2 regions of the Sphingopyxis sp. QXT-31 genome follow, and region 1 is predicted to be linked to the other one. Evidence: predicted binding sites of a transcription regulator. Region 1 holds the regulator's gene; the other holds the start of a gene.
What was found. Region 1 encodes LexA, which represses DNA repair genes until DNA is damaged. Its sites were predicted from a motif close to GTTCCNCNCTTGTTCT; they were not measured.

Region 2: the regulator LexA is predicted to act here: its motif matches at 2,180-2,195, upstream of BWQ93_RS15475 (ImuA family protein).

What each region holds. Positions count from the first base shown of each region.
Region 1 is NZ_CP019449.1:1,589,966-1,595,571, forward strand. Features, by position in the region: gene BWQ93_RS07730 (alpha/beta hydrolase) at 1-331, opposite strand, end outside; gene moaC (cyclic pyranopterin monophosphate synthase MoaC) at 529-1,002, shown strand; gene BWQ93_RS07740 (molybdopterin molybdotransferase MoeA) at 999-2,189, shown strand; gene lexA (transcriptional repressor LexA) at 2,255-2,938, shown strand; gene BWQ93_RS07750 (ComEC/Rec2 family competence protein) at 2,892-5,039, opposite strand; gene gltX (glutamate--tRNA ligase) at 5,110-5,606, shown strand, end outside.
Region 2 is NZ_CP019449.1:3,223,246-3,228,851, forward strand. Features, by position in the region: gene BWQ93_RS15470 (DUF6504 family protein) at 1-1,470, opposite strand, end outside; gene BWQ93_RS15475 (ImuA family protein) at 1,379-2,161, opposite strand; gene BWQ93_RS15480 (retropepsin-like aspartic protease family protein) at 2,292-2,912, shown strand; gene BWQ93_RS15485 (DUF1810 domain-containing protein) at 2,909-3,343, opposite strand; gene BWQ93_RS15490 (SOS response-associated peptidase) at 3,340-3,957, opposite strand; gene BWQ93_RS15495 (SOS response-associated peptidase family protein) at 4,109-4,525, shown strand; gene BWQ93_RS15500 (alpha-ketoglutarate-dependent dioxygenase AlkB) at 4,537-5,112, shown strand; gene BWQ93_RS15505 (hypothetical protein) at 5,172-5,366, opposite strand; gene BWQ93_RS15510 (hypothetical protein) at 5,605-5,606, shown strand, end outside.

The DNA.
Region 1 (5,606 bases):
TATTGCGCCCTTTCGGCCGATAGATCGTCATCGTCGGCCGCGTGACATAGCTGGCCCAATGCCACGGCCTGCCGCCGACCAGGGGGGAGCCATTGCCGGTTGCTTCGGGATGATCGCCGGTATCCGGCTTTGCGAGCGGGACGTGCGCAGGCCATAGCGGCACCTGTATGCCGTCGGCTGTCGGTTGCCACACGCCCTCCTTTTCGACTTTCGGAATGTCGATCCTGGCGGGCACCCCGCCGGTCTTGCCCGCCTGCGCACCAGCCGGTCCGGTCAGACAGCTCGCAATCAGGAGCGAGGGAATGACGAAGCGCAAGCGTGACAAACTCATCTCCTGTTTCGAAAGGCGCAAACCGCTGGTCGCACGGTCGAGACTATCCTCGTTGCGGATGCCCGGGCAACGGCCGTCTGCGATTTCTCCACAAGCATGTGGGTCCAATAGTGTGGATGAAGGCGAGGAGGTTGCCGCGGGGCCACGTGCATCCATTCCCCTTGCCTTTCGCTCCCCGCCTTGCTTCGCTCCCCGGCATGACGCTCAAACCGACTCATCTCGACGACAGCGGCGCCGCGCATATGGTCGATGTCGGCGCCAAGCCCGCGACGCAGCGCCGCGCCGTCGCCGCCGGGCGCATCACCATGTCGCCCGAAGCGCTCGAAGCGATCCGCAGCGGCAACGCGCCCAAGGGCGACGTCCTCTCGACCGCGCGTATCGCGGGCATCATGGCCGCCAAGCGCACGTCGGACCTCATCCCGCTCTGCCACCCGCTCGCGCTGAGCAAGGTCGGCGTCGGCTTCGAATGGCTGGGCGACGGGATCGCGGTCACTGCCACCGCCGCGACCACCGGTCCCACCGGGGTCGAGATGGAGGCGCTCACCGCCGCCTCGGTCGCTTTGCTCACGCTCTACGACATGGCCAAGGCGCTCGATCGTGCGATGGTGATCGGCGACATCCGCCTGCTCGAAAAAAGCGGCGGCCGCTCGGGCAACTGGTCCGCAGCATGAGCAAGCTGCTCCCGGTCGAGGAAGCCCAAGCGCGCCTGCTCGCGCTTCGCGCGCCGCTCGCACCGGAAAAAGTCGCTTTTTCCGAAGCGCTTGGCCGCTATCTTTCAGAAGACGTCGTCGCGCGACGCGACCAGCCCGCCGCGCCGCTCTCGGCGATGGACGGTTATGCGATCCGCCACGCCGACCTGCCCGGCCCCTGGGCCGTCGCCGGGGAAGTCGCCGCAGGCGCCATCGCCGCCGCGCCGCTCGGGCCCGGCGAAGCGGTGCGCATCTTCACCGGCGCGCCGCTGCCCGAGGGCGCCGATACCATCCTCATCCAGGAAGATGTCGCGGTCCAGGGCACCACGCTGACGCTGACGGACCCCGGCCCGACGCTCTCCGGCCAGCATGTCCGCGACCGCGCGAGCGATTTTGCCAACGGCGCGACGCTCGTCGCCGCGGGCAGCCGCCTGACCCCCGGTGCGATCGCCGCCGCGATCATGGGCGGCGGAGCACAGCTTGTCGTCGGGGGCCGCCCGCGCGTCGCGATCCTCACCACCGGCGACGAACTGGTCCAGCCGGGCCGCGCGCTCGCCCCCGGCCAGATCCCCGACAGCAACGGCACGATGCTCGGCGCGATGCTCACTGCCGAGCCCGCAGTCGTCGGCCTGCCGCTCCACATCCGCGACGACCGCGATACTTTATCCAAGGTTCTGAAGGATTTGGCGCGACGTCACGACGTCATCGTCACCATCGGCGGCGCCTCGGTCGGCGACCACGACCATGTCCGCGGCGCGCTCGACGATGCCGGCGGCACGCTCGATTTCTGGAAGATCGCGATGCGCCCCGGCAAGCCGCTGATCGCCGGAACGCTCGGCGACGCGCTGCTGCTCGGCCTGCCGGGCAACCCGTCGTCGGCCTTCGTCACCGCGACGCTCTTCCTGATCCCGCTCGTCCGCCATCTCGCGGGCGCCGCCGCGCCGCTCCCCGATATCCGCCACGCGCCGCTGCTCGCCGCCCTCGGCCCCGGGGGCAAGCGTCGCGACTATCTGCGCGCGCGGCTCCAGGACGGCGGCCTCGCGGTCTTCGAAAGTCAGGACAGCGGCCGCACTTTCCCGCTCGCTGCCGCGACCGCGCTCGTCCTGCGCGAGATCGACGCCGCACCGCGCGCCGCCGGAAACATGGCCGCCTATATCGACATCGCTTGACAAGTTCGCATCTGTTCCATTATCGTTCTCCTTATGTCCGAAACCGGCATCATGGAGAACGCCCGATGTTGACCGCCAAGCAGCATGAACTGCTCCACTTCATCCAGCAAAAGCTCGACGCGAGTGGCATCTCGCCCTCGTTCGAGGAGATGAAGGAAGCGCTGGGTCTCAAGTCCAAGTCGGGAATTCACCGCCTCATCAGCGCATTGGAGGAGCGCGGTTTCCTGCGCCGGCTCCCCAATCGTGCCCGCGCACTGGAAGTGGTCAAGCTTCCCGAAGGTGGCAAGGCTCCTGTGCGGGGCGATAGCGACAATGTCGTGCCCCTGCGCAAGCCCGCCCCCGCCATACGCCCGATCGCCGCAAACGACATCGTCGAGGTCCCGCTGCACGGCAAGATCGCCGCCGGCGTGCCGATCGAGGCGTTCGAAGAGCATAATAATCTCGCTGTCCCCGCCGCGCTGCTCGGCGCGGGCGAACATTATGCGCTCGAGGTCTCGGGCGACTCGATGGTCGAGGCGGGCATCTTCGACGGCGACTATGCGCTGATCCAGAAGGTCAGCACCGCGCGCGAGGGCGACATCGTCGTCGCGCTCGTCGACGGACAGGACGCGACGCTCAAATATTTCCGCCGCGAGGGCAAGATGATCCGCCTCGACCCCGCGAACAGCGCCTATGAGCCGCAGCGCTACGAGGCCGAGCGCGTCATGGTGCAGGGGAAATTGTCGGGATTGCTTCGTCGTTACCACTGACCTGCGGCGGGCGGCGCCACGGATGTTCGTCGCCCGCACGTAGACTGGCCGCTGCGCGCGGCGGTTCGCCCAGATAAAGCGCGAGCCCGCCGGTCTGCCCCAGACTGTCGCGGTCGATCGTCAGCCAGCGCCCGACGCATTCGCGCGGCAGCCAGCGATCGCTGATCACGACATCGGCCGCCGCGCACGCCGCGGCCATCTCGCTCCCCTCGATCCGGTCGCGCCCGCGCGCCGCGAGGATCGTCCGCCCACGCTGCGTCCAGCGGCAGAAGTCGCGGTTGCATATCACATGGTCGAGCTCGGCGAGCGCCCCCAGCGGCGCGTCGATCCCCGCCGCCTCGGCCACCGAATCGCGCACATAATCGCCCGCGCGGTCACGCAGCAGCGCATAGCTGCCATCGGGAAGCGCCGCCGCGACATGCTTGCCGTCGCTCGTCACCAGCAGGTCGGGGCGCGGCTGGACGAAGAGCACCGCCATGCCCGCGAGCAACGGCACCGCGCCCCAGCGCCGCCAGCCGGTCTGCCACAACAGCAGCCACAGCCCCCCAAACACCGCGAGCCCGAAGCCCCAGGGCGGAAACACCGGCAGCGTCGCGACCGCCCCCGGTGCATCGGCGACGCTGTGCGCCAGCCAGATCAGCAGCTTCAGCGCCTGCTCGGCTACCCACCAGAAGGGCGCACCGAGCCCCACAGCGTCGAACAGCAAGGCCAGCGCCTCGGCGGGCATGATCACGAAAGTGGTCAGCGGGATCGCGACGACATTGGCGAGCGCGCCGTAAAGTCCCGCCTTGTGGAAGTGGAACAGCGCGATCGGCGCCAGCGCGACCTCGACCACCAGCCCGGTGATCACCAGCCCCACGATCCCGCGCCCCAGCCGCCGCGGCCAGCCCTCCTCGCGCCGCGCCATGAACCGCTGCATCCAGCGCCCCTCGTGCAGCGCGACGATCGCAGTGATCGCCGCGAAGCTCAGCTGGAAGCTCGGCCCCGCCAGCGCCTCGGGCCGCCACAGCAGCACGATCAGCGCCCCCGCCGCGACCAGCCGCAAGGTCAGCGCCTCACGCCCGAGCAGGATCGCCACCAGCACCAGCAGCGCCGCGATAAACGAACGCAAGGTCGGCACCTCGGCTCCCGCGAGCAAGGTATAACCGCCCCCCACCAACGCCGCGCAGGCAGCAGCGAGCGGCAGCAAATAACCGCCGAGCGCGAGCCGACGGCTCAAGCCCAACAGCCGCATCGCGAGCAGCATCGCAAATGTGACCACGGCCGTCACATGCAGCCCGCTGATCGACAGCAGATGCGCGAGCCCGCTCCGTCGCATCGCTTCCTCGTCGGCGGGGTCGATCGCGCCGCGGTCGCCCGCGACCAGCGCCGCGGCGATGCCGCCCGGCGATCCGTCGATCTGCTTATGGATATGGCTGCTCAGCCGCGCGCGCAGCGTCTGCTCGCCCTGTCCCGCCCCCGGCGCACGGCGTATCTCGCCCATCACGGTTCCTACCGCGCCCAGCCGATCGAACCAGGCGCGCTGGGCAAAATCATAGCCGCCGGGCAGGCTCGCCGCCGGCGGCGGCATCAGCCGCACGCGCAGCCCGACCGCCTCGCCCGGCGCGATCCCGTCGCCTTGCACCCCGTCGGCGGTCAGCCGCACCCGCGGCGGCAGGTCGGGGCGGCCGTGCGGACGCAGGATCAGCCGCACCTGGCCCTTCGCCGGTAGCGGCTCGACACTCTCGACCACCCCTGAAAATTGCGTCACCACGGGCGCCGCGAGCACCGGCGCTTCGACCCACAGCGCGCGGCCCCAGATCAGCAGCATCCCCGCCGCCGCGACCGCGCTGCCGAGGACCAGCATCCGCCCCGCGCGCCGCTGCCACCCGGCGAGCAGTCCGACGAGCGCCAGCGCCGCAAGCGCCAGCAACAGCCCGATCCAGTGCATTTTTGTCGGCAAGGCGAACCAGGCCGCGATCCCCGCTCCCAGCATGACCGGCAGCCACAGCGCGATCCGCTCGCGCTCGGCGTCGAGCCGCGCCTCGATGCTTTCGGACAGCCGCCGCATCGCCGCCGCGACCGCCGGACCAATGGGCGTTTGAAGCGGCCTTGTCGCCATGCTAGGGGCACCCCCGAACCCCGCCCCCGGACCTTCGCCGGGACCGGCAAAGTGAGTGAAAGAGGCCGTGGTGGCAACCGAAAATCAAGCAATTCCATCCGAAGCGACCGGCGCCGACGTGGTCACGCGCTTCGCCCCGTCGCCCACGGGTTTCCTGCATATCGGCGGCGCGCGCACCGCGCTGTTCAACTGGCTGTTCGCGCGCCACCATGGCGGCAAGTTCCTGCTGCGCATCGAGGATACCGACCGCGCGCGTTCGACCGACACCGCCATCGACGCGATCCTCGACGGCATGCAGTGGCTCGACCTCGATTGGGACGGCGAGACCGTGTTCCAGTTCGCGCGCGCCGACCGCCACGCCGAAGTCGCGCACGAACTGCTCGCCAAGGGCGCCGCCTATCACTGCTACCTGACGCAGGACGAACTCGCCGCGATGCGCGCCGAGGCGCAGGAAAAGCGCCTGCCCTTCCGCGTCCGCAGCCCGTGGCGCGATCGCGACGACGGCGACCCGTCGGTCCCGCACGTCGTGCGCCTGCGCGCGCCGCAGGACGGTGCCGAAACGATCCA
Region 2 (5,606 bases), 1.6 Mb from region 1:
CGCGCGCTCGGGCACGTCGCTTTCGATAGCCGAGAGGCGAAACAGCGCTGCCTCGCCCGCGCGGCCCGCAAGCTGGTCGACGAGCGGCGCAATATCGGGCGTCCGCGGCTCGTCCGTGAGCCCCGCGCCGATCGCCTCGGGCGTCAGCGCATCGACCTGCGGCGCGGCGAGCGCCATCGCCTCGATCCCTAGCCCGGGCTCGATCCGGTCGATGCGGAGCTTGAAGAGGCGTAGCAGATGCTTAGTGTCGCGCGTCGCCCGCGCCGTCCCGACCGCGACGCGCTGCTCGCGCGCATCGACGCGCTCGCAGCTGAGCACCGCCGTGCGCACGCCAAGGCCGCGTTCGTGCAGATCGGCGACAAGATCGCCGACGAGATCGGCGATCACCTGCTCGATTGCCTCGGCCGTCGCGATCGGCTCGACGAGCCGCCTCGATACGAAAGGCATCTCGAACGGCACGACGGGCACGATTGGCTCGGGCACATGCCCGCGCGCCTGGTCGAGCCGCTCGACCGCGCCGCGCCCGAGCCGGCGCGCGAGCGGCCCGCGCGGCATGGGATAAAGGTCTACGATCCGCTCGATCCCGAAGCGCGCTGCCGCCGCCAGCGCCTCCGGCGCGAGCCGGAGCGCGCGAAGCGGCAACGGCGCAAGCGCCTCCCCTTCCTCCCTTTCCGGCAAAACCAAAGTCGCCGCGCCGCCAAAGCGCGCGAGCGCGTGCGCGGCGCCGGGGGTTCCGGCGATCGCGACGCGCGCGGTGAAACCGAGGCGGCGCAGGAACGACACAAGCCGCGAGGCGAAGCGCGCCTCGCCGCCGAAGAGGTGGGTGGTGCCGGTGAGGTCGAGCCAGAGCCCGTCGCTTCCCGACACCGCCGCAGTCGGCGTCCAGTGCCGAACCGCATGGAGAGCCAGGCGGTCAAGCCACGCCGCATCGGCCTCGGGAGCAGCATCGAGCACGTCCAGATCGGTCACGAGCGCTCGTGCATGCGCTGCCGCCAGGCCGGGCGCGAGGCCGAGATCGAGCGCCAGAGGGCAAGCGGCAGTGACGATATCGCGCTGGCCGGAGCGCGCGACGAGGATCGTCGGGCGGGCGCCCCACGGAATAGCTATCGGAAGCGCGCTGCCTGTCGCCGCGCTCCCGTCGTCGCTGCGTGCCATGCGAAAGACCGGCGCAGCCGCTTCGCTTCGCCGTCCCAGCTCGCGCATCGGCGGCCGCTGGTGTGCTGGCAGCGCATCGATAGCGGCCCGGTCGGGCCGTGCATGCGCCGAGTTTTCCTGGGCCCAGCGCGCGCCCGGTCGCCAGCCGCCGCCGCGCGGCACTGAACAGGCTCCGGGGTTATCGTCGATGGGCTCGGGCAAGCGCGGTTCGAGCCGCGCGAACTCAGGCGGCGTGCCCGAGCGCGAGATCGACGCCGCCCGCCGCAATCGCTCGATCGCGAGTTGCGGCAGGAAGAGCGAGGCGACCCTGGTCATCGCACGCCTCCAGTTCGAGGGAAAAAGGCGGCCCGCCGCGCTGGCGGACAAGCTCGACCGACCAGCGCCCGCGCCCGACGCCGGGCATCGTAAGCGGCGACGAGGCAAGGCTCCCGATCCGCCAGCGCGTGCAGGCCAGCGAGAGATCGGTGAGCGGGCATTGGCCGTAACGCCGGTAGCGGCGATAGAGCAGCATCGGCGTCTTGCCTTCGGAGGCCGCGAGCTGCAGCCGGCGCGTCGCGGTCTGGTCGGCCGCCTTCACTTCGGCCACCACGCAGGCGAGTGCCCCGTCGCGAAGCGCGTCCTCGCACATCGCAAGCAGTTCCTTGTCGGTCTTCCCCTGCGCATAAAGCACCCGCTCAGGCCCGAGCCCGGCCTGTTCAAGCCCGGGGGCATAAAGATCGAAGCGGGTCAGCGCCCAGAGCGCCGACAGGCCCGGCGCCGCGAAGCGCGCGGCGATCCCGGCAGCAAACAAGGTCGCCGCCGCGTCGTCGCTCCAGCTCGCAGAGGCGGCCGCAACCTCATGGAGGCCCGCGCCATCGAGCCCGCCGCCGCTGAGAAGATGGTCGAGCGGGCCAACGCCGAACGGCAGCACCGGCCCGCGTACTGACTGGGCGCGCGCCACCGCCTCGCGAAGCGATTGAAGCTCCTCGGCGCTTGGCCGGGGCTGCGTGAAAGGCGGTGCGGTCATATCCGGTTCGACTCAAATGTTCCCTATATGTTCTACCCTGTCGGAACGGACGTCAAGCGACCTGCGGCGGCCCACTGTGGATCATTCAGTGACGCGACACCTTCGCCGCTATAATCGGGCGGATAAATTCATGCCGATCACCACCGATCTTCCCTGGAACGAACTCGCGATCTACGCCGTCGGCGCCGCGCTGATTCTCGTCATCCTGTTCAAGATTCCCTATGTCGGCCGCGTCCTTCGCGCGCTTTTCTCCTTTGCGCTCCTCGCCTTCGGCATTTTCCTCGTGCTTCAGCAGGCGCCCTTCGATCCCAATCTGTCGCGAATCACCGCTAACCTCGGTCTCGACACGCAGGAGGTCGTCGGCAACGAGGTCCGCATTCCGATGAGCCGCGACGGGCATTTCTGGGCCGAGGTCGAACTCAATGGCACAAAGCGGCGAATGCTGGTCGACAGCGGCGCCACGGTCACCGCGCTGTCCGAGGCGACCGCTGCGGCCGGGGGCGTTAAGGCCGATGCGACGCTCGTGCCTCTGCTCATGAAAACCGCGAACGGCACCGTGCGCGCCGACGCGGGCACCGTCGACCGGCTCCGAATCGGCGGCATCGAGGCGCGAAAGCTGAAAATCGTCATTTCGCCGGGACTCGGCGACACCGACGTCCTCGGCATGAACTTCCTCTCGCAGCTGAAGTCTTGGCGCGTCGAAGGCCGGACATTGATCCTGACCCCCAAAGCTTCGGACCCGGCGGCCTAGCGATCGGCGGCGCGCGCCAATCGCGCCAGCGTCCGCTCGTCGCGGACCCCGCCGAACCAGCGATCGAGCGCCGCCGCGAACAAGGGGCGATCGCTCGCCGCCTCGAACAAGGTGAGCGACGAGCGCAGCTTCACCGCGTCGACCTCGCCGAAGACCGCGACGGGATCGCTCAGCGCGACATCCTGGAGCGCCGCGACGCATTCGGAATAGCGGGCACCGAGGAGCGGGTGCGCGAGATAGGCGCGGGCCTCACCCAGATCGGCGATCGCATAATGCTGCGCCATGGCGCTTCGCCCGAGCCCGGCGAGCTGCGGGAAGATGAACCACATCCAGTGCGAGCGCTTCTGGCCACGGCCGATCTCGCCGAGAGCCCGCGGATAAATCTCCGCCTGCGCCTCGACGAAGCGATCGAGCCCGTCATGGTCGCTCATAAGGCAAGCGCTCCCTGCGCCGGCGGTTTGCCATAGACCTGGCGAACCTCGAGGCTGCCTTCGGGAAGCCATTGCAGAATATCAGCCGCGGGCACGCGCGGATCGAGCCAGTCCGCCCAACGATCGCGCGGCAGCGGAATGATCTGGCGATGATGATAGGGTGCGATATCGGGACCGGCGTCCATCGTGAGCAGGCTGAAGGCTTCGCCGACAAAGGCATCGCGCCAGATCCCCGCCATGCAGAACCAGCGATGATCCTTCATCGTGAAGAGCCACTTATCGAGGCGCTTTTGCGATTTGTCGGTCGGATCGGTGAATTCATAGAAGCCGTCGCAGAGGACGAGGCAGCGCTGCGCGCCAAGATCGCGCCCTTCGGAGCGGATATTGTAGACGGGCTTGCTCCCTTGCCCCGGCCAGCTCCAGCGCCGGTTGACGAGCTCGCCGACCGCATCGCCGTCACTCGCCTTCACGATCGGGGCCATGTCGGTGATTCGCACATCCTCGCGCGCCGGGACGTTCGGCGCGCCCTCGGGCATCTTGATCTTGATCTGGAGGTCGTCGAAATCCTCGGCGATCGAGGCGATGTCGACTTCCAGCCTGTAATCATTGCACATTCGCAGAAGTTCCCTGGCCCTTGCGACTCATCTTCGTTCCCATTATGTTCCACGTATGGGAATAGCGCCAACCCCTTTCGATCCCGATGCCCCGGACGGCGGACGACGTGCGCTCATAAGGCGCAATCCCGAGGATGAAAATGAGGTCGAAATGGTCGAGGCGGTCTGGGGAAGCGATCCGCGTTTCTCGGACGGCGTCAATTTCCGCTTCGTCCGCTCCGAAGGCCGCGTCTTTCCGAAGCGCCGCTGCCTGATCCCGGCGTCTGAGTTCCGCATGGGCACCGGCGACCACAGGTACAGGGTCACGCTCGACAGCGGTAATTTCTTTTATCTTGCCGCCATCTGGGATCCCCCGCTTGCCGACTGGCCGCTCTCCTACCGGATCCTCACCATCCCGGCCGGCGCGGACGTGCTTCCCTACCAGACGCGGCACGGCGTTATCGTCGAGCGGCGCAACGTCATGCACTGGCTCGATGGCACGCAGCCCAACGAGGTGCTGTTCGAAGAGCCGCCGCGCCACACGTTTTTCGTCGAGCCTCTTCGCGCGCAAGCCGATCTGCCACTGTGACAACGCAAAGCTTGGATCGCACCATGCCCGGGTGCCAAGCCGATCTGTTCGGCACGTCGCTTCCTGCCGGTCTTAGCTACTGCAATGACTTCGTCGCTCCCGGTGAGGAGCAAAGTCTGATCGCCCTTGTCGAAGCGGCAAATCTTACCCCGTTCCAGTTCCAACTATGGGAAGGAAAGCGGCTTACCCGCTCGTTCGGCTGGACCTACGATTTCCAGACAGGCCGCTTTGCGCCGGGCGACCCCATTCCCGCGTGGCTCGAACCGCTCCGCGAACGCGCCGCAGACTTTGCCGGTCTCCCAAACACCGCTCTCGAGCAGGCGCTCCTCATCCAATACGGGATCGGTGCCGGGATCGGCTGGCACAAAGATCGCCCGGTCTTCGAGAATGTGATCGGCGTGTCGCTCGGATCGACGGCCACCATGCGCTATCGTCGTAGATGCGCCGACCGGTTCGAGCGCCGCACGGCCGAACTCGCGCCACGCTCGATCTATCATATGCAGGGCGAGATTCGCGACGAGTGGGAACACAGCATTGCGGCGATGCCGACCCCGCGCTGGTCGATCACGTTTCGCAGCCTTCGATGATCCGCACAAGGTAACGGGCTACTCCATCCGACTAACGATCTTTTGGCGCTGCCGTACAATCATCGATCTGTTCGCGAAGCTTTCCGCGCCTTGCGACCCAGGAGAGTTCTTCCTTTCAGGAAAACCGAGATCTTCATCTGACGCCCGCTCGGTAGCAATCGGGTGCGCACCACGACTTCGCCTGCGGCATCAATACCGTGAACCTGAAACACCGACTTCGCGATGTCCAACCCGATCGTCGCAATCTTCTCCATCGTTGCTCTCCTCCAGCTCATCCCGCAGATCATACCGCGGGGAGTTGGAGAGCCGTCCACGTCATCAATTGCGGACCGACGGCTTTCGGGCTGTTGATCCCAAGAAGCCGACACTCGCTCAGTTGCTCAAGCGCCGCGCTGCCTCGGCTCTCCAAACTGTAACGCCCCAAGGGCGGTCTCAACATCTCGATGAAAAGCATTGCTTCCAAATTTCATGAAAATATGATTTTATAGTTTCAT